4 regions of the Streptomyces sp. NPDC060002 genome follow, and region 1 is predicted to be linked to each of the others. Evidence: riboswitches for the same ligand, from Rfam matches in the RefSeq annotation. Region 1 holds a riboswitch; each other region holds the start of a gene.
What was found. Region 1 has a riboswitch for cobalamin ahead of ACFWBD_RS00085 (CbtB-domain containing protein). Riboswitches for the same ligand answer to the same signal wherever they lie in the genome.
Positions count from the first base shown of each region.

Region 2: another riboswitch for cobalamin. It lies ahead of ACFWBD_RS16355 (ABC transporter substrate-binding protein); the one in region 1 lies ahead of ACFWBD_RS00085 (CbtB-domain containing protein).
Region 3: another riboswitch for cobalamin. It lies ahead of ACFWBD_RS25140 (prenyltransferase/squalene oxidase repeat-containing protein); the one in region 1 lies ahead of ACFWBD_RS00085 (CbtB-domain containing protein).
Region 4: another riboswitch for cobalamin. It lies ahead of ACFWBD_RS30455 (cobalamin biosynthesis protein); the one in region 1 lies ahead of ACFWBD_RS00085 (CbtB-domain containing protein).

Region 1 covers NZ_JBHWUW010000001.1:17,188-24,293, forward strand. Annotated here, with positions in the region: gene msrA (peptide-methionine (S)-S-oxide reductase MsrA) at 1-432, opposite strand, end outside; gene ACFWBD_RS00075 (FAD-dependent oxidoreductase) at 789-1,877, opposite strand; gene ACFWBD_RS00080 (CbtA family protein) at 2,069-2,830, opposite strand; gene ACFWBD_RS00085 (CbtB-domain containing protein) at 2,855-3,076, opposite strand; cobalamin riboswitch at 3,113-3,259, opposite strand; gene ACFWBD_RS00090 (enoyl-CoA hydratase/isomerase family protein) at 3,318-4,412, opposite strand; gene ACFWBD_RS00095 (hypothetical protein) at 4,843-6,072, shown strand; gene ACFWBD_RS00100 ((2Fe-2S)-binding protein) at 6,206-6,766, shown strand; gene ACFWBD_RS00105 (FAD binding domain-containing protein) at 6,818-7,106, shown strand, end outside.
Region 2 covers NZ_JBHWUW010000015.1:73,577-80,682, reverse strand. Annotated here, with positions in the region: gene ACFWBD_RS16375 (ABC transporter ATP-binding protein) at 1-594, opposite strand, end outside; gene ACFWBD_RS16370 (cobalt-precorrin-6A reductase) at 806-1,561, shown strand; gene ACFWBD_RS16365 (ABC transporter ATP-binding protein) at 1,579-2,412, opposite strand; gene ACFWBD_RS16360 (FecCD family ABC transporter permease) at 2,409-3,461, opposite strand; gene ACFWBD_RS16355 (ABC transporter substrate-binding protein) at 3,458-4,531, opposite strand; cobalamin riboswitch at 4,620-4,745, opposite strand; gene ACFWBD_RS16350 (HipA family kinase) at 4,905-5,819, shown strand; gene ACFWBD_RS16345 (SelT/SelW/SelH family protein) at 5,816-6,103, shown strand; gene aceB (malate synthase A) at 6,126-7,106, opposite strand, start outside.
Region 3 covers NZ_JBHWUW010000031.1:8,569-15,674, forward strand. Annotated here, with positions in the region: gene ACFWBD_RS25125 (ABC transporter ATP-binding protein) at 1-922, opposite strand, end outside; gene ACFWBD_RS25130 (CbiQ family ECF transporter T component) at 919-2,064, opposite strand; gene ACFWBD_RS25135 (SCO2322 family protein) at 2,057-2,737, opposite strand; gene ACFWBD_RS25140 (prenyltransferase/squalene oxidase repeat-containing protein) at 2,734-3,975, opposite strand; cobalamin riboswitch at 4,057-4,216, opposite strand; gene ACFWBD_RS25145 (hypothetical protein) at 4,410-4,727, shown strand; gene ACFWBD_RS25150 (ArsR/SmtB family transcription factor) at 4,834-5,373, shown strand; gene ACFWBD_RS25155 (MFS transporter) at 5,370-6,656, shown strand; gene ACFWBD_RS25160 (protein kinase family protein) at 6,983-7,106, shown strand, end outside.
Region 4 covers NZ_JBHWUW010000044.1:24,398-31,503, forward strand. Annotated here, with positions in the region: gene cobN (cobaltochelatase subunit CobN) at 1-740, opposite strand, end outside; gene ACFWBD_RS30450 (cobyric acid synthase) at 737-2,281, opposite strand; gene ACFWBD_RS30455 (cobalamin biosynthesis protein) at 2,278-3,267, opposite strand; cobalamin riboswitch at 3,367-3,519, opposite strand; gene ACFWBD_RS30460 (hypothetical protein) at 3,640-3,861, opposite strand; gene ACFWBD_RS30465 (anion permease) at 3,896-5,164, opposite strand; partial or broken gene ACFWBD_RS30470 (GH25 family lysozyme) at 5,318-5,764, opposite strand; gene ACFWBD_RS30475 (class II aldolase/adducin family protein) at 5,800-6,531, shown strand; gene ACFWBD_RS30480 (alpha/beta hydrolase) at 6,595-7,106, shown strand, end outside.

The DNA of each region.
Region 1 (7,106 bases):
GTCCTGGTGCTCGGGCTCGGCCTCCCAGAAGGGGCCCACCGGCTCGACCTCGGTGACGGCCTTGCCCGGCCACAGTCCGGAGGCGTCCACGTCCGCGATGGTGTCCTCGGCGATCCGCTTCTGCTCGTCGTCCACGTAGTAGATCGCCGAGCGGTAACTGAGGCCGATGTCGTTGCCCTGGCGGTTCCTGGTGCTCGGGTCGTGGATCTGGAAGAAGAACTCCAGGAGCGTGCGGAAGTCGGTCTTCTCGGGGTCGAAGAGGATCTCGATGGCCTCCGCGTGAGTGCCGTGGTCGCGGTACGTGGCGTTCGGTACGTCACCCCCGGTGTACCCGACCCGGGTCGCCGTCACGCCCGGGAGCCTGCGGATCAAGTCCTGCATCCCCCAAAAACATCCGCCCGCAAGTACGGCCCTCTGTGTCTGCGCTGCCATCTCAGCACCTTCCGTCTCTCTCGCCTCGGCCCCGTGCGCCGCTCACTCGCACACCGTCGCCGTCCCAGCCTCTGTGGATACAACAGCACGTGGGAGGCCTGAACAATTCCATGCTGCGCCGGGCGTGCTCCGCGCGATCACGAGCACCGGTCCCGCGGCCGGACCCTGCTCCTCGCGCTCTCCCCTGGAAGCTGAACACCGATTTCGATGCACATACCGATTCGATGTGAGCCAGGAGACGATGGCCCCATGCCGGAACTCGCGGTACCGGGGTTCCTCGCCGAAGGCCCTCCGCCGGTTTCACGAGCCGCGCCGTCCGGACCACGGTGTCCGGCGGGCCCGCTCACCGGCGCATCCTATGCCGTGCGTCCCAGGCGGAAGCGGGGATGCGGCTCGGCGCGGCCGGTGGCGAGGTCGGCCGCCATCGCGCCGATGAGCGGCGCGAACTTCGCGCCGTGTCCGGAGCACGGGGAGACGACGACGAGCGGACCGTGGCGGTCCAGTACGAAGTCCTCGTCCGGGGTGGTGGTGTAGAGGCAGGTCGCCTCGGCGACCGGGTCGGGCTCGAGACCCGGGAGGCGGTCGCGTACGAACCCGCTCACCCGGGCCCGCGACGAGGGATCCACGACCCCGCTGCGGGTGCGGGCGGTGGCCGGGGTGCCGCGGTCGTGCTCGGCGACCTTGACCGCGGGGAGCGGACCCCCGTCGCTCCCGGACGGCAGGCCGTAGAGGTGCAGCTCTCCGTCCCAGATCAGGGTCGGCCACTGGACGGACGGGTCCCGCTGCCGGAAGTGGAAGACCTGCTGCTGGGTCACCCGCAGCGGTGGCAGGGCGACGGGCAGTCCCAGCTCGGGCAGCCACGCGCCGGCCGCGACCACCACCGTGTCGGCGACGATCTCGCGGCCGTCGTCGGTGTGCAGCCGCGCCTTTCCGCTCCCCCGGACGTCGATGCCGGTGACGCGGGCGCCGATGACCGCCTGCGCCCCGTGGTCGATCGCCCGCCGTACGCAGGCCCCGACGGTCTCGTCGGCGTGGACCACGCCCGCGTCCGGGTGGTGGAGCACGGGACCGGTGATGCGGATGTACGGCCAGCGCTCCGCGGCGGCTTCCGCGCCGAGGAGTTCGTGGGGCACTCCGGCCGCACCGAGGAGATCGGCGATCGCCTTCGGGTCGTGGTCCTCGCCCATGTCGAGCCCACCGGTCGTGCGCAGCAAGGGGGTCGAGCTGTCGTCCTCCAGCTCCCGCCACTGCTCGTACGCCTGCCCGGTCAGTCGTACGTAGAAGGGGTCGGCGTACGCCCGCCGGAAGATCCGTGAGCTCCCGTGCGAGCTGCCGTGCCGGTGGCCGACGTCGTACGCCTCGACGAGCGTGACCTCGTGGCCCCTGCGGGCCAGTTGCCAGGCGGTGGCCGCGCCCATGAGTCCGGCGCCGACTACGGCGATCACAGTCCCTCCCCGGGGATCCGGCCGGTGCCCGCGAGCGGAACGCGGGCCATGCCGGCGGACTCGATCGTAAGGGCGACCAGGTCCTCGGTTGTCGGGAGGACCAGGACCACCGACGGGACGGGCCCGCGGACGCGGGAGGGCCCCCGGAATGGTTCCGTGGGCCCTCTCGCCGGGTCGTGATGCCGGTCAGGTCACTGGGGGGCGACCACCGGCGTGCCCGCGGTCACCGTGGCGGGCTTGGGGTGCAGCAGCCGTTCGGCCAGTTCGCCGAAGACGAGGCCGAAGCCTGCCCAGAGCGTGATCTGCATGGCGAGGGCGGACAGGCGGAACCGCCACAGCAGGGCCGCCGGGAAGTCGCTCGGCACCTCGTTGACGGTCGGCAGGAACTCGTAGGCCAGCCCGATGACGAGCACGAAGCCGAGGACGGCGACGACGGTGGCGTTCCAGGTGCCCAGCCTCGGTGCGAGCCGCTTGCCCAGGATCACCGCGGCGACCGCGAGCAGCACGCCGAGCACCATCATCAGGAAGTACAGGGTGGTCCGCTTGCCGATGGTGTCGGCGTCGCCGACCGCGGGCGGATTGGCCGGGTACTTCAGGAACGGCACGACGTACACGGCGAGCAGGGCGGTCCCCGACAGCAGAAGGGCCGTGGCCCGCGGGGTGAACCGGCCGACGCGACCGAGGGCGAAGCAGAAGGCGAGGGCGGCGATGCCGCCGAAGGCCACCCCGTAGATCAGCACGCCGGTGGCGAGGCCGGCGGTGGACTGGAGGCTGCGGGAGACGAGTTCCACCTCGTGGTGCTCGTGGCCTGCGGCATGGGACTCCTCGAAGCCGATCGCGCTGTCGACGTTCGGCTCACCGAGGAAGTAGGCGACGATCAGGGCGAGCACGCCGGCACCGAGGCCGGCGAGCATGCCCCGCACGAGCAGATTTCTTACCGTTGCGGAGTTCATGGGTGTGCTGGGGTTCCCCTCGGGTCAGTGGCAGGGGAAGCCGAGCAGGTGGCGGGCGTCGTGCACCCACTCGTGAACGTCCTCGCCGGAGACGACGGCGGTCGCGCCTTGCTCCGCGCCGACGAAGTACAGCAGGACCAGCATCAGGACGCCGAAGAAGACAGCCCAGGGGGCGATGTCCTTCAGCGGCAACTTGGCGGGTACGACGGGCGTGCTGGTAGTCGGCTGGGCGACATGCTGCGCCATGGCAAGACCTCCTCTGGGAGTTCGCGTCCCATCTCGGTGGTGCACATGACGACGGCCACGGGTCTGACTCGCGGTGCGCCCCTTCGGGGTACACCGTCCACAGTGGCGCGACCGTGCCGGATTCTCACCGGCTTCCGTCTCGCCGTCGTCAAATATCAGAGCGACGGTACCGCGTGTCGGGCCGCGGGCCAATACCGCCCCACCTGGCGTGATGGCGCTCTCCACGGCCAAGTGGCCCGAATCACCGCGTCGGTTCCGGTCCGCACGCCGCCTCCGTGGCCGTTCTGGGCCCGGGAAGCCCGAGTTCACGCTCGCCGAGCGGGGCGAAGAAGCGCTCCACGTCGGCCGCCGTGACCTCGGCGAGAGTGGCCGGCGACCAACGCGGGTTGCGGTCCTTGTCGATGACCTGGGCGCGGATGCCCTCGACCAGGTCGGGTGTGGTCAGGGCCTCGCAGGAGACGCGGTACTCCTGTTCCAGCACCCGCTCCAGCGTGCCGAGCCGCCGGGCGCGGCGCAGGGCGGCCAGGGTGACCTTGAGCGCGGTGGGCGACTTGGCCAGCAGGGTCTCCGCGGTCTCCTTCGCCGCCGGGTCGCCGTGGGCGAACAGCCGTCGGACGATCTCCTCGACGGTGTCGGCCGCGCAGCAGCTGTCGATCCACGCCCGGTGGCCCGCCAACTCCCCCGCCGGCAAGGGCTGTACATGACGGTCCAGGGCTGCCCGGACGGGCAGGTCCGCGAGGTCGTCGATGAACTGACGGAGCGACACGGACGGTACGTAGTGGTCGGCGAGCCCGCACAGCACCGCGTCCCCGGCGCCGATCTGCGCGCCCGTCAGGGCGAGATGGGTGCCCAGTCCGCCCGGGGCGCGGGCGAGCAGGTGGGTGCCGCCGACGTCCGGCACGAAGCCGATGCCGGTCTCGGGCATCGCGATCCTCGACCGCTCGGTGACCACCCGGACACTGCCGTGCGCGGAGACGCCGACCCCGCCGCCCATCACGATGCCGTCCATCACGGCGACGTAGGGCTTGGGATAGCGGGCTATGCGTGCGTTGAGGTGGTACTCGTCGCGCCAGAAGGCGGCCGAGGCGGTGCCGTCGTCGTCGCGGGCGTCGTCGTGGACGGCGCGGATGTCGCCGCCCGCGCACAGTCCGCGCTCCCCCGCCCCGGAGACGACGACGGTCTCGACGGCCGGGTCGCGCTCCCATGCGCTCAGCGCGTCGTCGATCCGGCGCACCATCGCGTGGTTCAGGGCGTTGATCGCCCTCGGCCGGTTGAGCGTGATGTGGGCGGCTCGGCCGGCGGTGTGCAGCAGGACGGGGTCCTCGATGTCGCTCATACGACGATCTTCTCCATGCCGTGCTCCCTGAGGAAGCCCCGGCCCCCCTGGAGGGAACATGCCCGGTGGGTCGCCGGACATCCGGCGTCGGGGGCGCGCCGGACACGCGGACCGGGCTCGCCCCGACGCGGATGGTGGGCGAGCCCTGTCCACCGGCTCCGGTTCTCGGTCCCCGGAGGTCGGCGGGCCCACGGGTGCGGCGTCACCCGCCGTGGTGAACTGCGCACACCCCGTACGAGTGGCGCACACCCCCGCACGGGCCGCCGGCGGACGGAACGGATCCGGACGCGTGACGTGTGCCGTGCCGGGGAAGGTGCCTCCCGGCGGGGCGCCTCCGGGCGTCCGCGCCACCGACCCGCTTGACCGCGCACCGCCCCTGGCGAGTGATACTGGCCTTCGCACGTCGTCACCCGCCCTCACGAATGGACTCATGCTCATCGCCGCGACCGTTCCGCCCACGACGCCCTCCACGGTGTGGCAGACCCGTGGCCGTCACACCGGCCCCGCCGCTCCGGACGTCCTGCGCAAGCACCTTCAGGCGCTCAAGGACGCCGGGACCGTCCAGGACTTCATGGAGCTGCCCGACGCCGACACCCCCGAGGGGGAGACGGCCTTCGAGGCCCGGTGGCCGGTCGCGGAGGAGGTGACCGTCCGTGCCCGGCTGAGGCTCGCCGAGTGGGCGGGCCCGGGCCAGGAGTGGACGCTGACGGCGGAGGCGGAGCGGCCGTGGGACCAGCGGTGGCCGTCGCCCGCCGGCATGTTCTGGTCCTGGGAGGCGGACGCCCCGTGGGGCAACGAGACCGTCGCAGGTGAGCGGTTCCTCGCCACCAACCCGCTTCCGGCGGACGAGAAGGAGCTGCGGCGCGCGCTCCGGGGCGCCCTGCGGGACACCTGGAACGTCCACCTCGTCGTGCACGAGGCCATGACGCCCGACGAGCACGGCCGGCGGTCGCTGATCCCGCTGCTGCCGCCCGGCCTGCACCACCGGGTCATCGAGCACCGCGCGGCCCCGCACCAGCTGCGCACCGTGAACTGGGCTCTCAAGGAGTCCGGGGTGGAGGTGCCGCGCGGCGGGGCGCTGGTACTGCCCGGCGTGCCCGCGCCGGCCGACTACGACGCCGTCGACTACTCGGTGCGCAGCGTGTTCCTGGACGGCACGCATCCCACCGAGCTGCTGGACGCGGTACGGCGCTTCGCGGCGCTGCCCAGGCCGCTGCCGGAGGACGCCGACGCCGCGCTCACCGCGCTGCGGGAGGAGTGGCAGCTGCTGACCCTGGAGGAGGAGCTCGCGCGAGAGCGCAAGCTCGTGGTGATGTACAAGGAGGCCCTGGAGGCGATGACGGAGTCCAGGGACCTGTACCGGGAGGCCGCCGAGCACGCCCACGAGGCGCTGGCCGCGTACCGCGAGGCGGCCGCCGAGGCCGGGGAGCCGCGGCCGGCGCCGGCCAGGAAGAGCGGCTCGCCGTTCCAGCAGCTGGGCCGGACCCTGGAGCGGTTCAAGGAGACGACCAAGGGCCTGCGCCCGGTGGCGTCGGCCGCTCCCGCGGGTCGGGTCGAGTCGCCGGAACAGGCCCGCACCACCGGCGCCACGGGTGCCACAGGCGCCACAGGCGCCACAGGCGCCACAGGCGGCGACGAGCCCGAGGCGGCCGACCGGTAGGCGGCAGGCAGGCGGCAGGCGGCAGGCGGCAGGCGGCAGCGCCCGAATTGCCTCGTTCCGGGACGTGTCACACGCCCCACTCTGGATACGCGGTCCCCACGGCACCACGGACCGCCCCGGAAGGGACCAGGACATGGGCAGCGAGCACGGCCCCCGGTCATCGCCCCACCGATCCGACACGACGCTGCGCGTCAACGGCAAGCCGCACACCCTCACCGTCGACCACCGGCGCGTGCTGCTGGACGTGCTGCGGGAGGATCTGGACCTCACCGGAGCGAAGAAGGGCTGCGACCACGGTCAGTGCGGCGCGTGCACGGTCCTCGTCGACGGGCGGCGCGTCAACAGCTGCCTGCTGCTCGCCGTCGCCCTGGACGGCAGCGACATCACGACCGTCGAGGGCCTGTCCGGCGACGGCGATGATCCGCATCCGCTCCAGCAGGCCTTCCTGGAGCGCGACGCCTTCCAGTGCGGGTACTGCACGCCCGGACAGATCTGCTCGGCGGTGGGCGCGCTCGCCGAGGCGGAGTCGGGCCATCCCTCGCACGTCACGGATCCGGCGACGCCCTCCGGACGGCCGGTCGCGCTGGACCGGGACGAGATCCGCGAGCGGCTCAGCGGCAATCTCTGCCGCTGCGGCGCGTACCCGCGCATCGTCGACGCCGTCGAGGACGTGACCGGGGCGGGCAGCCCATGACCGGGCCGGCGGCCCAAGGGCACGACCGTGGCAACCAGAGGACGTGATCCGGTGGACACCTTCGCCTACGTACGGGCCGGCAGTCTCGCGGAGGCCGCCGAGGCCTTCGCCGCGCACCCCGGCGCGCGCTATCTGGGCGGCGGGACCAACCTCGTCGACCTGATGAAACTCGGCGTGGAACGGCCGACCGCCCTCGTCGACGTCACCCGACTTCCGCTGAACGAGGTGACGGAGCAGCCGGACGGGTCGCTGCGGATCGGCGCCCTGGTGCGCAACAGCGACCTCGCGGCGCATCCACGCGTGCGTGACCGCTACCCCGTGCTCTCCCAGGCGGTGCTCG
Region 2 (7,106 bases), on a different contig from region 1:
GGCGTGGGCGGCCCGGTCCTGCTCGGCCTCGCTGCGGCGCTCCAGCGGCTTGCTCAGCAGATGCCCCAGCCACAGCAGCACCGGCGTGCCCAGCAGCACGATCAGCCCGAGCGGCACGGACGTCAGCAGCAGCCACACGGCGCTGACGGTGATGCCGGCGACCGCCCATATCCCGCTCATCAGCGCCATGTTGACCGCGCCGACGCGCTTGGCGTCCTCGGTGGCGACGTTGGCCAGCTCGCCGGGCAGCCGTCCCTCCTCGGCGCCGCCGCGGGCGTCGAGCACCCGGCGCACGATCGCCAGTCGGAGGGTGTGCGCGGCCTCTTCGGCACCGCGCTCACCGGCCCGCGCGCCCAGCCGGAAGCTCCATGACAGCGCCACGTACATCACGGCCAGGACGGCCAGCCAGAGGGCGAGCCGCCCGGCGTCCTGTCCGGCCACGGCCTGGTCGATGACGACACCGATGAGCACCGGGACCAGCGCTTCCCCGAGTTGGTGCACACACCCGAGCGCCGCACCCAGACCGACGCGCCGCGCCTGCCCCCTGACCGAGCGCGTCAGGACGTCCCGCCCCGGCTGTTCCCCTGATCTCACCAGCCACCCTCCGGAAACCGGTCAACTTAGGCAAGGCTACTCTAAGTGAAACCGGGTGAGTCAATGCCTTGCCGGCCCGCCGACCGCGCGCGACGCTCCTGCCTGCGACGGTGGTCAGGCCGGGCCGGGGCCGGTGTGCTTCAGTGGAGCGCCGCGACCGTCCCCGGCCGCGCCGCTCGGACCTCGCATCGCGGAAGGGACCCGGACTTTCGTGCACGTACTGATCCTGGGCGGGACCACCGAGGCCCGTCGCCTCGCCGAACTCCTGGTGGCCGACGCCCTGCCCGGGCTCCGCGTGACGACCTCCCTGGCCGGGCGGGTGACCGCGCCCCGGCTGCCGCCGGGCGAGGTACGCGTGGGCGGCTTCGGCGGGGCCGAGGGGCTGGCCGCGTGGCTGGGCGAGCATGCGGTCGACGCGCTCGTCGACGCCACCCACCCCTTCGCCGGGACCATCAGCCGCAACGCGGCGAGGGCCGCGGCCGACACCGGTGTTCCCCTGCTCGCGCTGCGCCGCCCGGGCTGGGTCCCGGTGGCGGGCGACGTCTGGCACGAGGCCGCTTCCCTGGCGGAGGCCGCCGAGCTGCTGCCCTCGCTGGGCCGGCGGGTGTTCCTCACCACCGGACGCCTGGGGCTGGCCGCCTTCGCCGCCCTGGACGACCTGTGGTTCCTCGTACGGTCCGTCGAAGCGCCCGAGGCGCCGGCCCCGTCCCGCATGGAGGTGCTGCTCGACCGCGGGCCCTTCACCTTCGACGGCGAGCGCGATCTGCTGCGCCGTCACCGGATCGACGTCGTCGTGACCAAGGACAGCGGGGGAGCGGCCACCGCCCCGAAGCTGGCCGCAGCCCGTGCGGCGGGGCTGCCCGTGGTCGTGGTGCGCAGACCGCCGGTGCCCACGGGCGTCCGGGTCGTGGCAGGGCCGGAGCAGGCCCTGGAACGGCTCAGGGGCACCGAACGGGGAGCGCGGTAGCGGGCGCGGACACCGCGTCAGAGGCTCGGCACGGCGCCCAGGAAGCGTATGTGCGGGCGGTCGTCGGGGCCGTCGGCGGTGACGGTGGCCCGGACGCCGTAGACGTCGGCTATGAGGGCCTCGGTGAGGACGTCGTGCGGGCCGCCGCAGGCCACCACGCGCCCCTCCTTGAGGACGACGAGCCGGTCGCAGTACATCGCGGCCAGGTTGAGGTCGTGCAGCGCGACGACGCTGGTGATCCGGAGTTCGGTGATCAGGGTCAGCAGGGCGAGCTGGTGCTGGATGTCGAGGTGGTTGGTGGGTTCGTCCAGGAGGAGTTCGCGGGGTTCCTGGGCGAGGGCGCGGGCGATCTGCACGCGCTGGCGTTCGCCGCCGGAGAGGGAGTGCCAGGGCCGGTGGGCCTTGTCGGCGAGGCCGGTGCGGGCCAGCGCGGAGCGGACGGCGCCCTCGTCGGCGGCGGAGGCGGGGGCCCAGCCGCGGCGGTGCGGGACGCGGCCGAGGCGTACGACGTCGTGGACGCTCAACGCGAGCTGGGTGTCGGCCTGTTGCTCCACGACGGCGATGCGCCGGGCGACGGTGCGGCGGCCCACCCGGGGCAGCGGGCGGTCGTCGAGGGTGACGACACCGGAGTCCGGGGCGAGCACGCCGGCGAGCAGGCGCAACAGGGTGGACTTGCCGGAGCCGTTCGGGCCGAGCAGGCCGGTGACGGCGCCGGGGCGGGGCGTCAGGCTGACCCCGTCGAGGATCAGGGTGCCGCCGGCGGCCCGGGTGACCCGGTCGGCGCGCAGCCCCTCGGAGCCGGTCGCCGCTGAGCCGGTCGCCGCCGGGCCGGTCGTCTCGGAGCCGGTCATCGGGTGCCCTTCGCGCGGTACAGGACGGCGACGAAGGCGGGGACGCCGATGAGGGAGGTCACCACGCCCACCGGCACCTCCTGCGGGTCGAGCACGGTGCGGGCGAGGGTGTCGACCCAGACCAGGAACACCGCGCCGGTCAGGGCCGTGGCGGGCAGCAGCCGGGTGTGGCCGGGGCCGGTGAGGGCGCGTGCGGCGTGCGGAAGCACCAGCCCGACGAAGCCGATCGCCCCGGCCGAACTCACCAGGGCGGCGGTGAGCAGCGCGGTGGTGCACAGCAGCACCAGCCGGGTGCGGGCCACCGAGACGCCGAGGGAGAGGGCCGCGTCCTGCCCGAAGGCGAACGCGTCCAGGGTCCTGGCGTGGCCGAGGCAGACCACCAGCGCCGCGACCAGCGCGGCCGCGCCGACGGTCACGTCCGTCCAGTCGGCGCCGCTGAGCGAGCCGAGCAGCCAGAACAGGATTCCGCGGGTGGTCTCCGCGTCGGCGGCCGTCATCACGACGAAGGAGGTGAGCGCGGAGAACAGCTGCATGGCGGCGACCCCGGCGAGGACCACCCGGTCCGTGGTGCCGCCGAGAGTGTGGCTGAGCAGCAGCACCAGCGCGAAGGAGACCAGCGCGCCGAGGAACGCGCCACCGGAGACCGACAGGAGGCCGCCGCCCGCGCCGAGTACGACGACCAGCACCGCGCCGGTCGAGGCGCCGGAGGAGACCCCGAGGACGAAGGGATCGGCGAGCGGGTTGCGCAGCAGGGACTGCATCACTGCCCCGCACACCGCGAGGCCGGCGCCGCACACCGCGGCGAGCAGGGTGCGCGGCAGCCGCAGGTTCCACACGATGCCGTCCCGCAGCGGCGTCAACTCCGCCCGGCCCCAGCCGAGATGGGCCGCGACCGCGGACCACACGTCACTGACCGCGATGTCCGCGGGGCCGATGGTGATGGCCACGGCGACCGAGGCGCACAGCAGCGCGAGACCGGACGCCCACAGCAGCGCGCGGCGCAGACCGCCCGCTGCCGCAGCCAGGGACGCCGACGGCGCGCCGGTCATTTCGCGAGGCCTTGACCGCGCAGTGCCGCCGCCACCTTCTCGATGCCCTCGACGGTCCTGACGGTCGGGTTCATCGCCTGTCCGGACAGCAGCACGTACCGCTTCTTCTTCACCGCGGTCATGTTCCTGGTGACCGGGTTCGACTCCAGGAACTCGATCTTCTTCGCGGCGGTCTCGGCCGTCTGCTGCCTACGCGTCAGGTCGCCGATGACGAGGAGGTCGGGGTCGCGGTCGGCGACGGTCTCCCAGTTGACCTGGGGCCACTCCTCCTCGGTGTCGTCGAAGGCGTTCTTCGCGCCGAGCGCGTTCGTGACGATGCCCGGAGCGCCGCAGCAGCCCGCGAGGTACGGGGACCGGGAGTTGGCGAACCAGTACATGAGGGTCACGCCCCGGGCGTCGAGGCCGGCGGTGGCCTCGGTCACCCGGGCCTTCAGCCCGGCCACGAGCCGCTCGCCGCGCTCCCGGACGCCGAAGACCTCCGCCAGGTCGCGGACTTCGCCGTAGACCGCGTCCATGGTCAGCGGCTCGGTGCGGACGCCGTCGCCGTCGCCGCTGTTGTCCTTGCCGACGCAGTCGGCGGGGGAGAGGTAGGTGGGCACGCCGAGCTTCTCGAACTGTTCGCGCGGGGCGACCCCGCCCTTGCCGAGGGTGGAGGCGAAGGAGGCGGCGACGAAGTCGGGTTCGGTGTCCAGGACCTTCTCGAAGGAGGGGGCGTTGTCGGCGAGGCGCTTCACCTTCGCGTTCGCCTTCGCCAGCCCCTCGGCCACCGGGTCGGTCCAGGTGGCGGTGCCCACCATGCGGTCGGCCAGCCCGAGGGAGAGCATGATCTCGGTCGTGCCCTGGTTGAGGGAGACGGCCCGCCGCGGAGGGCCGTCGACACCGACCTGCTGCCCGCAGTTGTCGAGTCGGACCGGATAGCCGGCGGCTCCGCCCTCCCCCGCAGAACCTGGGGAACCCGCCGAACCTGAGGAATCCGCCGAACCGGAGGAGCCGCAGCCGGCCAGCAACAGGGCGCCGGCGAGGAAGAGAACGGCAGGACGGGCAGGACGGACGGCACGTGCGAACGGCACAGGGCTTCCTTCGGCGTCGAGGGCTCAAGCGCGAAGCCCGGTCGTACGGTGCTCCCCCCGGCCGTCCGACGGCAGCGGGGTCGCCAGCAGGTCTTCGGACTCGGGGTCACCCGGACGAGGCGCCTTCCCGGACCGCGTACGCCGTCCAGTGGCCGTTGCCCCGCCCGTCGCCCTCACCGCTGCGCGTCAGCTCCGGATTCGCACCGGATTCCCTGACCCGTACACACACGCGTGCGCACATGGGTTCGACTGGCTTTGGCAAGCTACCACACGCCGCCGAGGCCGCCGGCGGGCCGTTTCGGGACGGTGGCTCGGGCCTCTCGCCGGCTGTCACGCTGGTTACTATGCTTCTCCAGGCCAGAGGGAGAGAGTCATGTTGACCGAGGTCACAGCGACCCGCTACCTCGCTCCTCTGCGGGCGGGCGGTTCCGTGCCCGCCGTCGTCGAGGCCGACGACCTGGGCACCTACGTCGTGAAGTTCACGGGCTCCGCGCAGGGCCGCAAGGCGCTCGTCGCCGAGGTGATCGTCGGCGAGCTGGCGCGCGCCCTGGGGCTGCGCTTCCCCGAGCTGGTCCTGGTGCGCTTCGACCCGGCGATCGCCGAGCACGAACCGCACCAGGAGGTACGGGACCTGCACGCCGCGAGCGCGGGGCTCAACCTGGGGATGGACTTCCTGCCGGGTGCGGAGGACTTCACGCCGGAGGTCGCGGCGGCCTTCCCGGTGGAGCCGCTGGAGGCCGGGAGGATCGTCTGGCTGGACGCCCTGACCGTGAACGTCGACCGTACGGTCCACAGCTCCAACCTGATGGTCTGGCCGACGTTCGGCACCGTCCCGCCCCGGCTGTGGCTCATCGACCACGGCGCCGCCCTCGTCTTCCACCACCGCTGGGACGGAGCCGACCCCGAGAAGCGCTACGACTTCCGCCACCACGCCCTCGGCCGCTGCGCCCCGGACACCCGGGCGGCCGACGCCGAGCTGGCGCCCAGGGTGACCGAGGAGCTGCTGCGCCGGATCGTGGCGGAGGTACCGGACGCCTGGCTGACCGACGAGGCGGGGTTCACGGCCCCGGACGCGGCCCGGGAGGCGTATGTGCGGTACCTCCACGCGCGCGCGGGGGCCTCCGCGGCCTGGCTGCCCACCGACTTCCCCGGCCCGCAGGAGCTCGCCGCCGACGAGGCCCGGCGCGCGGCGAGGACGCGGCAAGGACGGCCCGACTGGCTGAAGCAGGTCCCCGACCTGCACGGCAAGCCGGCCGCGGAACAGGATTGGTCGGTGCACCTCGGATGAGCGAACTGAGCGACGCGGGCGGGCGGGTCGAGATCGAGTACTGCACCCAGTGCCGTTGGCTGCCGCGCGCGGCCTGGCTGGCGCAGGAGCTGCTCACGACCTTCGAGGCCGAGCTGACGGAGCTCGCCCTGAAGCCCGGAAAGGGCGGGGTCTTCGTCGTCCGGGTGAACGACGAGGTGGTCTGGGACCGCCGCGAACAGGGCTTCCCCGAGCCGACCGCGGTCAAGAAGCTCGTACGCGACCGAGTGGCCCCGGGGAAGTCCCTGGGCCACTCGGAGAGGTGAGCGTTCCGGTCGGTGCCGGTGCTCAGCCCCTGAGCTGCTCGTACGCCGGCAGGGTGAGGAAGTCCGCGTAGTCGTCGTCGAGGGAGACCGTCAGCAGCAGGTCGTGCGCCTGCTGCCAGTGGCCGGCCGTGAAGGCCTCCTCGCCGATCTCCGCGCGGATCGCGGCCAGTTCCCCGGCGGCGATCTCGCGGGCCAGCCCGGGCGTGGCCTTCACCGTGGTCCCTTCGCGCTCGAACTCCACCCCCGCGTTGATCCACTGCCAGATCTGCGAGCGGGAGATCTCGGCGGTGGCCGCGTCCTCCATCAGGTTGAAGATGGCGACCGCGCCCAGGCCGCGCAGCCAGGCCTCGATGTAACGGATGCCGACCTGCACGGCGTTGACCAGGCCCGGGTACGTCGGCCTGGCCTCCAGCGAGTCGACGGCGATCAGGTCGGCCGCCTTGACGTCGACGTCCTCGCGCAGCCGGTCCTTCTGGTTCGGCCGGTCGCCGAGCACGGCGTCGAAGGAGGCCAGGGCGATCGGCACCAGGTCCGGGTGGGCCACCCACGACCCGTCGAAACCGTCGTTCGCCTCGCGGTCCTTGTCCGCCTTGACCTTCTCGAAGGCGACCCTGTTGACCTCCTCGTCGCGGCGGGACGGGATGAAGGCCGCCATACCGCCGATGGCGTGCGCGCCGCGCTTGTGGCAGGTGCGGACGAGGAGTTCGGTGTACGCCCGCATGAACGGGGCGGTCATCGTGACCGCGTTGCGGTCCGGGAGGACGAACTTGGGGCCGCCGTCACGGAAGTTCTTGATGAGGGAGAACAGGTAGTCCCAGCGGCCGGCGTTCAACCCGGATGCGTGGTCGCGGAGTTCGTACAGGATCTCGTCCATCTCGTACGCGGCCGTGATCGTCTCGATGAGCACGGTGGCGCGGACGCTGCCCTGCGGGATGCCGACGTGGTCCTGCGCGAAGACGAACACCTCGTTCCAGAGGCGGGCCTCCAGGTGCGACTCCGTCTT
Region 3 (7,106 bases), on a different contig from region 1:
ACGGCACGGGCGGAGGACGGCGGAAGCGGCGGCGGGCGGGGGGCGCCACGGGTGTGCCCACCTCCCGGGGAGTCTCCCGCATGGCCGCCTCCCGGGTGGCCTGCCGTCCTGCCAGGCGTTCCCGTAGGGCACCGGCGCGTCGTCGGGCGTCACGCACGGTCAGGGGCAGTGGGGACCAGCCCGCCAGTCGGCCCAGGCTCACCACCGGCGGGAACACCGGGGACACGGCCATGACGTCCGCCGGGGCGCCGAGCAGCGGGGCCGCGCCCGGCGAGGGCAGCAGGGCGACCTGGTCGGCGTACTGGAGGACGCGCTCCAGGCGGTGCTCCGCCAGCAGTACCGTCGTACCGAGGTCGTGGACGAGGCGGAGGAGGACGGCGAGGACCTCCTCGGCGGCCGCCGGGTCGAGCGCGGAGGTCGGCTCGTCCAGGACGAGGACGCGCGGGTGCGGGGTGAGGACCGAGCCGATCGCGACCCGCTGCTGCTGGCCGCCGGAGAGGGTGGCGATGGGCCGGTCGCGCAGGGCGGCCAGGCCGAGCAGGTCGAGGGTCTCCTCGACGCGGCGGCGCATCACCTCCGGCGCGAGGCCCAACGACTCCATGCCGTAGGCGAGTTCCTCCTCGACGGTGTCCGTCACGAAGTGCGAGAGCGGGTCCTGCCCCACCGTCCCCACGACGTCGGCGAGTTCGCGCGGCTTGTGGGTACGGGTGTCGCGGCCGGCGACCGTGACCCGGCCGCGCAGGGTGCCGCCGGTGAAGTGCGGCACGAGGCCGGACACCGTGCCGAGCAGCGTCGACTTGCCCACGCCCGACGGGCCCGCCAGAAGCACGAGTTCGCCCTCGGGGACGGTGAAGTCGACGTCCTGGATGGTGGGTTCGGTGGCGCCGTCGTACGTCACGGAGACGTTCTCGAAGCGGATCACGACGGCTCCTCGGTGGCTGCTGGGGCTGCTGGGTCTGCTCGGGCTGCTGGGTCTGCTGGATCTGTCAGAGGGCCTTCGGGGGCGAGGAAGGCGGGGAGCAGGCCGAGGAGTACGGCCGCCGCCGGCCAGAGCGGGAGGGCGGGAGCGGTCAGCGGGACCACCCCGGGGTGCAGCGCGGCCGGGTCGGCGGACGCGGCGACGGTGAGGAGGGCCGCGACCGCGACACCGGAGGCGGCGGTCAGGCACGCCCGCGGGGTCCAGCGGTCCGGTCGGTAGCGGGTGCGCGGTGAGCGCCGGCCGCCCAGCCGCAGCCCGGCGAGGGCCGCGACGACTCCGGCGAACAGCACCGGGAGGCCGTAGGCGCCGCCCACCGCGGTGAGCAGGCCGTACGTTCCCGCGCAGACGCCGAGCAGACCGCCGAGCGTGAGGGCGGCGGTCGTCCGGCGCACGGCGGCGGGGACGTCGGCGGTACGGCCGTAACCTCGGGCGTCCATCGCGGCGGCGAGGGCGACGGAGCGCTCCAGGGCGCCCTCCAGGACCGGCAGGCCCACCTGCAGCAACCCGCGCAGGCCCGTGTCGGGGCGGCCCCGGAGACGGCGGGCGGCGCGCAGGCGGTGGACGTCCGCGATGAGGTTCGGGGCGAAGGTGAGGGCCACGACCACCGCCACGCCGGTCTCGTACAGGGCGCCCGGCAGCGTCTTGAGGAGGCGGGAGGGGCTCGCCAGGGCGTTCGCGGCACCCACGCAGACGAGGAGCGCCGCCAGTTTCAGACCGTCGTAGAACGCGAAGAGCAGGCCCTCGGCCGTGACCGCGCCGCCGAGCCGGATGCCCTGCGCCCAGTCGGGGAGCGGGACTTCGGGGAGCGCGACGAGCACCCGCGTGCCCGGGATCGGGGAGCCCAGGGCGACGACGAAGACGAGACGGATGACGAGGACGGCGAGGGCGAGCTTGAGGAACGCCGAATAGGAGCGGGACCAGGGGGTGTCGGGACGGCACGTGGTCACGACGTAGGCGGAGACGGTGAGGAGGAGACCGAGCAGGAGCGGGTTGGTGGTGCGGGTCGCGGCGGTGCCGAGACCGAGGGCCCACAGCCACCAGGCGGCGGGGTGGAGCGGGGCGCGCCGGGGGCTGCCGTCAGCCATCCCTGCGGGAACCTCGCCGCCGGGCCTGCCAGACCGCCGCCGCGCCCAGTACCGCCACCGCCGCCGCGCCCGCGTACAGGCCCACGGACGGCCCGCCGTCCGCTTCCGGTTCGTCCTTGGCGGCTTCCGGCTGCGCGGCGGACGTCGGCTCGCCCGTCCCCGGCGCCTGCCCGGACACCTGCTCGCCACAGCCCGTCTCCGGATACCCCGCGATCGCGCACAGCAGGGCGTTCGTGTCGTAGCGCAGGGGCTTGGCGACCGAGGCGAGCGCCTCGGCCGTCGTCGCGTCGGGGGAGACCCGGGCGCAGGCCGTGCGCGGCGACGGCGGGGTCTCACCGCTCGGGGCGTCGGCCGCCGTGCCGAAATCGATGACCAGGGCCACCCGCTTCGTGTCGTCCCGCGCGGGCGTCTTCGCGCAGATCGCCGCGAAGGAGGCCGCGCCGCGCGGCTGCGACGCGTCCTGGGAGTCCGCGCTCACCGCGAACCGGAAGCCCTGGACGTCGCCGTCGGCGGGGCGGGCGGTGGACGGGCCCTGGGTGGCGTACGTCCAGCCGTCGCCGGAGCGGTCCCAGAAGGACCAGTAGCGGTAGCCGGCGGCCTGGGCCGACTGGACCGTGCCGGTCAGGGACAGCAGCAGCGCGGCGAGAACGAGGGCGGCGCACCGGCGCGTCACGGCTGCCGCTTCCTGCCACGGCCGCTGATCAGGAAGCCGATGCCGATACCGGCGACGAGGAAGACGCCGACGATCCACCAGACGCCGTGACCGGATTCCGAGTCGTCCTTCTTGTCGGCGTCGGCGTCGGCGTCGGTGTCGGACCCGGTGGCCTTCGTCGCGGCCTGCGGGGCCGGGCCGCTCGCGTTCAGCTGGGCGACCAGGTCGGCGCCGCCGAAGTGACGGGGGTCGGCGCCCGTGGCGTGGGCCGCGAAGATGAGCTGGGCGTAGGCGGCGGGGCCGCTCTGCTCGGCCCAGGCCGCGGAGTTCTGCTCGAGCCAGCCGAGGGGCTTCTTCGCCTGCTCGGTCGCACCCTGCGCGGCGAGGGCCACGACGGCGTCGGCGGTGTTGCCGTAGTCGGGCTGGTCCTCGGCGCCGGGGAGGGCAGACTTCAGATAGCCGGTGGCGACGACCGCTCCGGCGAGGTACGCCGCGCCGTCGCGGGCGAGTCCGCTCGGGCTGTCCGCGTCGGCGGAGTCGCAGACGGGGGCAGCCGACGTCTTGCCGGCCGTCGTCACGAACCCCTTGCCGAGGGCGCCGAGCACGCCCGCCGCCGTCGCGTCCGCGTTGGCCGCGAGGGCGCCCTTCTTGTCCGGCTGGTACGCGAACGCGCCGCCACCGGCCTGGTCGCACGGGACGGCGAGCTTGACGAGAGCGTCGTCCGACGACTTGCCGGCCTTCTTCACCTGCGAGGGCTGCTGCCCGGCCGCCGCCATCGCCCCCGCCACGACGGAGGTCGAGTTCGCGTCGCTCGCGCCGCCGGGGGTGTAGCCCCAGCCGCCGTCGGCGTTCTGGACCGACTTCAGCCAGGTGACGGCCTTCTCGGTCTCGGCCCGGTGGCCGCCCAGCGCGGCCAGCGCCTGGACGGCCGCCGCCGTGCTGTTGGTGTCGACCATCAGCTTGGCGTCGCACGCCTTGGCGGTGTCCGCGCGGAACGCGGCGAAGGCGCCGTTCGCGCACTGCTGCCCGGTCAGCCAGGCCACGGCCCGGTCGGCGGGGGTGACGCCCGTGGTCCGCTGTGCGAGCAGGGCCAGCGACTGGCGCCAGACGCCGTCGTACGTCGGGTCGGTGGTCCCGTACAGCCCGTCGGGTATCGCCACCGACGGGGTGGGGGACGGAGTGGCGGCGACGGCGGGGACGGCGGCACCCAGCACTACGGTGGCGGCGGCCAGAGCGGCGGCGCTGCGGCGGATGTTCATGATCGGCGGGTGCCTCTCCCGGTCGGTGAGGTCACACAGCCGGGCAGCACGGGACATCCCGGCGGCTCGGCTCCGTATACCTCGACGGTGCCGTGCGACGGCGGGCCTGCCGACGCACGTGAGCCGGTCACGGTCCGTACCGGGCGATCCGGCTGTCACGGTTGCGGGTCAGCGCCGGAATTGCACCGGCTTTCCCCTGTACGGGCGTGATGACGACGCGGCCACTCTACCGGCAGGTAGCCGGGCGCCTGAGGGGCGGCTGTGAAAGCACCCGGGGAGGGGCGGGAGCCCCCGATATCTTCTGGCCATGACCCATGCGGGGAGGACGCCGGGCGGGCTGCCGGTATGACGCATGCGGGGAGGGCGCCGGGCGGGCTGCCGGGCCGGCTGCTCGGCTCGGGCCGAACGGCCGACGTGTACGAGATCGACGAGGCGTGGTGCTGCGCCGCGACCGGGAGGGGCGGGAGGACTCGGCCGCCCTCGCGGCAGTGATGACACACGTGCGCCGGAACGGCTGCCCCGCACCCGCCGTACGGCCCTCCGGCTCACGCGCCGACCTGGTCATGGAGCGGCTGGACGGGCCGACGCTGCTCCACGCTTCGGCGCGGGCACCCTGGACGCCGGCGAGGCGGGCCCTCCTCGCCCGGCTGCTGCGCGAGCTGCACGCCCTGCCGGACCGGGTCTCGGCCGACGCCCGCGTGCTGCGCCCGGACCTCCACCCGGCCAACGTGATCCTCACGCCGGAGTCCTGACCGGACTCGCGACGGTCCGGCGAAGGTCTCACGTGCTGGGCAGCCGATTCCGGAAGCCGGGAAAAACCCCTTGCTCAATGGTCAAGAAGTGTTGACCATTGGAGGCATGCCTACCGATGATCTTCCCGAGACGTTCCACGTCACCACGGACGAGCAGCTGCGCGCCGTTTCCAGCCTCGTGCGTCACCGGATCATGGCCGTGCTCCGCTTCGAGCCCGCGACGATTACGCAGATCGCCGAGCGAGTGGGCCTTGCGAAGGGGAGTTCCAGCTACCACGTACGGCTGCTCGAACGGGCCGGCCTGGTGAAGGTGGTACGAACGCGCAAGGTCCGGGGGGTCACGGAGCGGTACTACGCCATGGCCGCGCGGTCGATCGTGCTGCCGGATCCGGGCGAGGGAGGGCCGGATGTGCTGATGCGGCACGCGGTGGCGGACCTGGAGACAGCGCCGGTGGATGGCGAGCGGCACGTACGGATGGCGCATCTGCGGCTCAGCGAGGAGCAGTTCGCGGAGCTGGGGGCGCGGCTGGAGGCACTGGCGGACGAGTATCGGGAGCTGTCCGATCCGTCGCTGCCGGACGCGTCACTCGTCTTCGCACTGTTCCACCCGGCACCGCGCGAGCAGGCCGAGGGGGACGCCAAGTGACGTCAGAAGTGCGGAAGTTGCCGACCGGGTTCGGGCGGCTGTGGACTGCGCAGACGGTGTCCTCGCTCGGTGACGGGGTGTCGCATGCCGCGCTGCCGCTGCTCGCGTTGACGTTGACGCGGGATCCGATGGCGCTCGCCGTCGTCACGGCCGCCGGAACCCTGCCGTGGCTGCTCTTCGGGGTGCTCGGCGGTGCGCTGGTGGACCGCTGGGACCGTCGGCGCACGATGTGGGTCACGGACGCGGCACGTGCGGTGCTGCTCGCGATACCGGCGGCAGCGGCCGCGCTCGACGTGCTGAGCATTCCACTGCTCGCGGCCGTCGCCTTCCTGCTCGGCCTCGGCGGACTCTTCTTCGACACGGCCGCCACGGCCTATCTGCCGGATCTGCTCGGCCGCGACCCCGCGCTCCTGGAGCGCGCCAACTCCCGCCTGCGCGGCACCCAGACCGCCGCGTCCGGCTTCGCGGGGCCGCCCGCGGGCAGTGCCCTGCTCGCGCTCGGGCGGGCGGTTCCGCTGCTCGCCGACGCGGTCTCGTTCGCGCTCTCCGCACTGCTCGTACGGTCGCTGCCTGCCGCACCCCGGCCCGTACCGCAGGCCGGTGAGTCGCTGCTGCGGCAGGCGCGGGCCGGCGCCTCGTACGTATTCCGGGACCAGTTACTGCTCGGGCTCGCGCTGCGTCCGGCGGTCGGGAACATCGCCTTCCTCGCCGTGGAGACCGTACTCGCCCTCTTCGCGCACGATCGTCTCGGCCTCGACGCCTTCGGCTTCGGCCTGCTTCTCACGGCGGAGGCCACCGGCGGTCTGTGCGGCGCGGGCATCGCTTCCTTCCTCGGCCGACGACTCGGCACCGGCACCGCGCTTACCTGCACGGCAGCGGTCGAGGGACTCGCCGTCCTGGGCCTTGCCGTCGCCCCGAACCCGTACATCGCCGGCCTCGCGCTCGCCGTCTGCGGAGCGGGCATGGGCGCCACGATGGTGCTCGGCCCCTCCCTCCGACAGGCGATCGTCCCCGCCCACCTGATGGGCCGGGTCACCTCCACCTCCCGCATGCTCGCCATGTGCGCCGCCCCGTTCGGCGCCTTCCTCGGCGGCTGGCTGGCCACCACCTTCGACGTACGCACCCCGCTCTACACCGCCGCCGGCCTCCTCCTCACCATGACCACCATCACCGCGACCATGACCAGCAACCGCCGGGTCGAGGCGGCGCTGCGTGCCGCCGCCCCGGCCGATGATCCAGATCACCCGGAATCCTGGGATCCGGTTCAGGAGGGTGCCGTTTAACCTCCGCGAGGTCGTTGAGCCAGTGTTAAGCCCAGCTCGACGTCCCTCGCCTCGGCCCGGAGCGTCGGGCGCCTGGCCTCCACAGGATGCGACGAGCGGCCCAGCGGGCGGCGGGGTGCGCCGCCGTCAAGCCTCGTCGTCCTCGACAGCGCTTGCGGTCGCGTCCGTGAGAGATCTCTGCCGGGGGCGCGTCATCGCCTGAGGCGGCGTCCGGGCAGCGTTCCAGGCGACTTCGCGTACCTGCTCCTTCGTCAGGCGTGGCGGATAGGCTCGACATCGTGCGTGAGATCACCAAAGCCCTGGTTCCGGGCACCGAGGAGTCGTCCATGCATCATGCGGACCCGCGGTATGCCGCGCGGCTCGCCACTTATGGGACCGTGTCCACGAACCTGTCCCTGCTGAGCGACCGTCAGCTCGGCGAGGTCGTTGCCGCCGCGGACCCGCTCGGGT
Region 4 (7,106 bases), on a different contig from region 1:
ACGGGGACGTCGAGTTCGGCGAGCGCGCCGATGTCCCAGGCCTCCTCGTCCCCGCCCGCCGAGGCCTGCGAGGCGTGCGTGCCGCCGGCGGCGAGGACCGTGGCGACGAGGGTGTCGGTGCGTCCGAGGATCTCGTACAGCCCCGGGTCCGCCCCGCGCAGCGAACCGCAGTACACGGGCAGGGCGTTGGCGCCCCGTGCCTCGACGGCGTCGCACAGCGTGTCCACGAAGGCGGTGTTGCCGCTCAGCTCGTGCGCCCGGTAGAAGAGCACCCCGATGGTCGGCCGCCCCTCGACGAAGACACGCTCGCCGTGGACGCCGTACTCGGGCATCTTCTGCGGCTCGACGAAACCCTCACCGGTCAGCAGCACGGTGTCGGAGAGGAACCGGGCCAGCTCGGTCAGGTTGTCCGGGCCGCCCTCGACGAGATACCGCAGCGCCTCCGCCACCACACCGGCCGGCACCGACGACTCGGCCATCAACTCCGCGTCGGGCACGGCCTCGCCGCCCAGCAGCACGGTCGGCACGCCGGACGCCCTGAGCGCGGCGAGCCCGTCCTCCCAGGCACGCTTCCCGCCGAGCAGCCGGACGACCGCGATGTCGGCGCCGTCGAGGAGCGCGGGGAGTTCCCCGGCGACGTCCACCCGGGTCGGGTTGCCGATCCGGTACGAGGCACCGGAAGCGGCCCGGGCCGCCAGCAGATCGGTGTCGGCGGTCGACAACAACAACACTGTGCTCATGCGGGCGCTCCCGGTGGAATGAAAGGCAGTCCTTGCGGCGCGCCCGACTCGATGAGCCGCCAGAGCGCGTCGGTGTCCGCGTGCTGTTCGATCAGGTCGCCGAGCCGGTCGAGCTGCTCCTCGCGCAGCCCGGCGAACGAGGTGTCGGCGGCGGGCACGAAACGACGGCCCGCGGCGGCCGCCACCTCGCGCAGGAAGGCCCGCCGGAATCCGTCGGACTCCAGTGAGCCGTGCCAGTGCGTGCCCCAGGTCTGGCCGACCCGGCAGCCGTCGAGGCTGTGCCCCTCGTCATCGGAGATGAACGGCTCCCCGCCGGTGACGTCGGCGACCCCGTGATGGATCTCGTACCCCTCGACCCGCTCGCCGAGGGCTTCCCCGACCGGCCGGGTGAGGGTCTTCTCGCGGGCGAACCGAACCCGGACGGGAAGGACTCCGAGCCCCTCCACGTGTCCGAGCCGGCTCTCGACCTCGTCCTCGATGTGTTCGCCGAGGATCTGGAAACCCCCGCAGACACCGAGGACGGGCCGCCGCTCGGCGGCCCTGCGGAGGATGGCCTGCGCGAGCCCCCGCTCCCGCAGCCACTCCAGGGCGCGCACGGTCCCCCGGGTCCCCGGAATCACCACCAGGTCGGCGTCGGCCAGTTCCTCGGGCCGGTCCACGAACCGCACGACGACGCCGGGTTCGGCGGCCAGCGCGTCCACGTCCGTGAAGTTGGACATGAGGGGGACGGCGCAGACGGCGACCCGCAGCACGTCCTCGCCGACGGGCGGGGCGGTGTTCGACTCCCGCACGGTTCCCCGCAGCGAGACCCTCAGCCCGTCCTCCTCGTCGATCCCGAGCCCGTGCCGGAACGGCAGCACGCCGTACGTCCGCCGCCCGGTGAGCCCGTGCAGCATGTCCAGGCCCGGCTCCAGCAGGGAGACGTCCCCCCGGAACTTGTTGACCAGGAACCCGGCGACCAGCTCCTGGTCCTCGGGCGAGAGCAGGGCGACGGTGCCGAAGAAGGAGGCGAAGACGCCGCCGCGGTCGATGTCGCCGACGACGAGCACGGGCAGCCGCGCGCCCCGCGCGATCCCCATGTTCACGATGTCGGTCCGCCGCAGATTGATCTCGGCCGGACTGCCCGCCCCCTCACAGATCACCGCGTCATACGTGCCCCGCAACTCGGCGAGGCAGTCGAGAACGGTTCCGAGGAGTTTCTGCTGCCGTCCCCCGTGATACCCACGGGCGCTCATCTCGCCCACCGGCTTCCCGAGCAGCACGACCTGGCTGCTCTGTTCACCGCCCGGCTTGAGCAGCACGGGGTTCATCAGCGTGGTCGGCTCCACCCGGCAGGCCTGGGCCTGCATGGCCTGCGCCCGCCCGATCTCGGCGCCCTCCGTCGTCACGAACGAGTTGAGGGACATGTTCTGCGCCTTGAAGGGCGCGACCTTCACCCCCTGCCGCACCAGCCACCGGCAGATCCCGGCCGTGACGACGCTCTTGCCGGCGTCGGAGGTGGTGCCGGCGACGAGGAGTCCCCCGCCCAGACCCCCGCTCATGTCGTACGCCCCTTCGGCTGGTTGCTCCGGTTGCTCTGGTTCCACGCGACGACGCTCGTGGCGACGACGCGCGCGGCGACGGTCACGCCGAGCGCGAGCAGAGCGACGCGGCGGGAGAGCCACGCGGCACGTTCGATGTCCCGGGCGACGACGGGCCGCCCGGCCGCGCCGTTCAGCACGGGCCGGTGCTCGACCCGGCCGGCGTACGACAGGGTCCCGCCCAGCCGCACCCCGAGGGCGCCCGCGAACGACGCCTCCACCGGACCGGCGTTGGGGCTCGGATGCTTGCGGGCGTCGGCCCGCCAGGCCCGCAGGGCGCCCCGGGGATCGTCCCCCGCGACGGCGGCGAGGACGGCGGTCAGCCGGGCTCCCGGCCATCCGGCGACGTCGTCGAGGCGGGCGGCGGCCCAGCCGTACCGCAGATACCTCGGCGACCGGTGACCGACCATGGCGTCCAGGGTGTTGACGGCCCGGAACCCGACCAGGCCCGGCACCCCGCCCACGGCCCCCCACACGAGCGCCCCCACGACGGCGTCGGAGGTGTTCTCGGCGACGGACTCCACGACGGCCCGGGCGATCCCGTCGGCGTCCAGTGCGTGCGGATCCCGCCCGCACAGACGCGGCAGCCGCTCCCGGGCGGCCTCGACGTCCCCCGCTTCGAGCGCCCGCCCGATGGCCCGGGCCTCCCGGACCAGGGAACTGCCCCCGACCACGGCCCAGGTGGCGGCGGAGACCAGAGCGACGGAAGCGGCGGGGGAACGGCGTACGGCCTGCTCGGCGACGGCTCCCAGGGCCACGGCCCCGCCCGCGCACACGACGGCGTGGAGGGCGCCCTGTCCTCGGTGGTCCCGCCACAGCAGTCGCTCGACGGCACCGGCGACCCGCCCGAACGCGGCGACCGGATGCCCCCGGCGTGGATCGCCGAGCAGCAGGTCGCCCAGAAGGCCGGTGGCGGCGCCGTACGCGTAGAGGCGATCGGCACGCATCGGCTCAGCCGGCCGTGGGGTCGGGGAGCGACCTGGTGCTGTACCTCAACGGCCGAGCGAGCATGGCGATATGTCCTCACTCAGGGTGTCCACGCCCTGGTTCGACGAGACCGGCGGCGAGAGTTCCTGGCTCCCGGGGGTTTCTACCCCGGTGACAGTGGCGGGACCGCGCCGGATTCGCACCGGCTTCCTCTTCTGCCGCCGTACATGGCTCGGGCAGTCCACCACGGCCCGCAGGACCCGTCAACTTGCTGTTGACCTGCGAGGCTGGAGTGTGCAGAACCCCACACAGGGCCGGTCGGCGATGCCACGAACGCCAAGGGGTGCGGGACGGTGATCCGTCCCGCACCCCAGGGGTGTTCGGATGGTGCGTCAGGCGACGATCAGTGAGATCCCGTACGCCACCGCCGCCGCGCAGGCCGCGAAGCACGCGTACGCGCCGGTCACCGCGAGGGTGGCCGAGTCGCCCTGCGCCGACGCGCGTTCCTGCCGCGACAGGCCCATGATTCCGAGGGTGAACAGGGCGACGAGGCCTACGGTGATCACGAGGCTGACGCCGAACACGGAGCCCAGGGCTGCCCAGTCGATCTTCATGCTGCTTCTCTTCCTTCGTGCCGGGTGCGCGGGCTCAGACGGCCGCGGCCGGGGGAGCGGCGGGGGTCGCGGGCTCTGCGGCCGGGCCGGGGATCGTGGCCGTCAGGTCCGTCGTGCGGCCGGCCGTGAGGTCCTCGGCCAGGGTGCCCGTGGGCGGCGGGGTGACGGCGGCGATCGCCGTCGTGACGACGCCCGCGGGCTCCTCGGGCTCGTTGACGTTCGAGGCGTCGACGACCTCGCGCCGGGAGACCTTCCAGATGGCCGCGCTGGAGGCGATCAGGAAGACCGCGACGACGGCCGTGCCCCAGTCGCCCAGGCCGGTGACGGCCTCGGCGAGCGCGCCCACCAGGGCCGCGGCCGGGAGCGTCAGGCCCCACGCGACGAACATCCGGGTCGCCGTCGACCAGCGGACCACACCGCCCTTGCGGCCCAGTCCCGCGCCCATCACCGCACCGGAGACCGAGTGGGTGGTGGAGAGGGAGAAGCCGAGGTGGGAGGAGGCCAGGATGACCGTGGCCGCGCTGGTCTGGGCGGCGAAGCCCTGCTGCGGCTGGAGGTCGGTCAGGCCCTTGCCCATGGTGCGGATGATCCGCCAGCCGCCGAGGTAGGTGCCGAGCGCGATGGCCAGGCCGGCGGAGAGGATGACCCAGGTGGGCGGGTCGGAGTCGGGGGCCACGGCACCGCCGGCCACCAGGGCCAGGGTGATGATGCCCATCGTCTTCTGCGCGTCGTTGGTGCCATGGGCGAGGGAGACCAGGCCGGCCGAGGCGATCTGGCCCGCGCGGTAGCCCTTGGCCGCGGCCTTGCCGTCGGCCTTCTTGCCGAGGGTGTAGGAGAGGCGGGTCGCGAGCATCGCGGCGACGCCCGCGACGATCGGTGCCGCGATCGCCGGGATCAGCACCTTGGTGACCAGGGCGTCACCGTGCACCGCGCCCATGCCGGCGGAGGCGATGGTGGCGCCGATCAGACCGCCCATCAGTGCGTGCGAGGAACTGGAGGGCAGGCCCACCAGCCAGGTCAGGAGGTTCCAGAGGATCGCGCCGACCAGGGCGGCGAAGATGACCTCGGGACGGATGCCGGTCTCGTCGACGAGACCCTTGGAGATCGTGTTGGCGACCTCCACCGAGAGGAAAGCTCCCACAAGGTTGAGCGCGGCGGACATGGCCACCGCAACCTTGGGCTTGAGTGCACCGGTCGAGATGGTGGTGGCCATCGCGTTGGCGGTGTCGTGGAAACCGTTCGTGAAATCGAACGCGAGTGCGGTGACGACCACAATCGCGAGGATCAGCGAGAAGTTTTCCATTTACCCAGGCAATCGTTCGAAGTCATTGGCGCGTTGACCGTAAGCAATCTGGGTGAACGGAAGATGAACTGGGCAGGGCTTCCGGGTGTCTGTGTGAGGGGGTCGGGGCGGCGTCCCGTCGCGGCGCGGGGGCGGGTCCCAAGCGCCGTACGGTCACCCGTCCTCGGCGAACCTGCGCAGCTGCGTCTCGGAGCCGTGGAAGAGATTCTGGTCACCCGGCAGGCTGCCGCTGTCGGCGTACTGCCAGAAGGTCCACGTCGGCCATCCGGCGGGCGGTGTTCCGGCGTCGGACGGCCGGTAGCGTGCGATCCACAGGGCGTGATCCGCGGCGAAGGCGCCGCTGCCGCCCGTGCAGAGATTCCACCAGCGGGTCGTCGTGCGGATCACCGGGCGACGGCCGGTGATCCGGTGCACCTCGTCGCTGAAGGCCCTGATCCAGGCGACCGTCGCGGCCTTGGTCAGGCCGTGGCACCGGCGCCCTGTCTCGTAGGGGTTGTGCTCGACGTCGAGGGCGGGCGGCAGGGTCCGGCCGTCGGCGCTCCGGCCGCCGCCATTGCGTACGAAATGGGCGGCCTGCTCCTCTGCAGTGCCCGCGCCCGGCGGCGGCCTCCGGTGGCTCCTGGCAGGATCGCGGCATGGCTGAGCAGCGACGCGAGCAGGGGGACGTCCGGGACCACCGGGACGGCGTACAGGACATGGCGGAGCGGCGGGGGAGGCATGCCGTCCTCGAGGAGGCGCGGGCCTGGGAGGCGCTCGTGACGACGGCCCGCCGCACCGTGACCGACGGGCTGGTCGTCGGCACCTCCGGCAACGTCTCCGTACGCGTCGGCGACACCGTGCTGGTCACACCGTCGGGCGTGCCCTACGAGCGGCTCACCCCCGACGACGTCACGGGCGTCGACCTCGCCGGCCGGCAGGTGCTCGGCACCCTGCGCCCGACGAGCGAGCTGCCCATGCACCTCGCCGTCTACCGCACCACGGACGCCGGGGCGGTCGTCCACACCCACGCCGTGCACGCGACCGCAGTCTCGACCCTCGTCACCGAGCTTCCCCGCGTCCACTACATGGCGGGCGCGCTCGGCGGACCCGTCCGGGTCGCCGCCTATGCGACTTACGGCACCGAGGAGTTGGCCGAGAACATGCTCGGCGCCCTCGTCGACCGAAGCGGCTGTCTCCTCCAGAACCACGGCACCCTCACCCACGGCGCCACCCTCGACCAGGCCTACGACCGTACGGCCCAACTGGAGTGGATGTGCCGCCTGTGGCTCACGGCCTCGTCCGTTCCCGGCCTGAACCCGGCGCTCCTGACGGAGGAACAGGTCGCGGAGGCGGGCGAGCGACTGCGTGGGTACGGGCAGCGGGAGTGACCCGCCGTCCCCCGACCGGCTCCACCACTGGCCGGGAGGGAGGCGGGCCAGGACACTGGACGGGTGCGCACTGTCAAAGCGACGGCCGCCGCCGTCACCGCAGCCCTGGCCGCCGGCGCCGCCAGTGTCGCCGCCGGCCGGCTGGCCAGCGACGCCGCTCTGAAGGCGCCGCCCGGCCGGCCCCTGCCCACCGAACCCCGGCTCACCGTGCACGGCACGGCCGCCGGCCGGATCACCCTCACCCGTGATCTGGCCGCGCTGCGCCCCGGCACCTACGGCCTCGCCGGCAACGGCTCCCACGCGGTCGTGGGTCCCGTCCTGCCCACCGCCCCGCACTCCGCCGACACCGTCGTACGCCGACTGGAGCGGGTCACCCACGGCAGCCTGAGCCCCGGCGACGCGGTCTGGCTCACCCCCAATCTCCATGTCGGCAACCCGAGCAGTGCCCTCGGTCTCGACCACGCCGACATCGACGTCCCCGGCGAACTGGGCAACCTGCCCGCCTGGTTCGTGCCCGGCCCGCGCCGCACCTGGGTGATCGCCGTGCACGGTCTGGGCACCACCCGGGAACACGC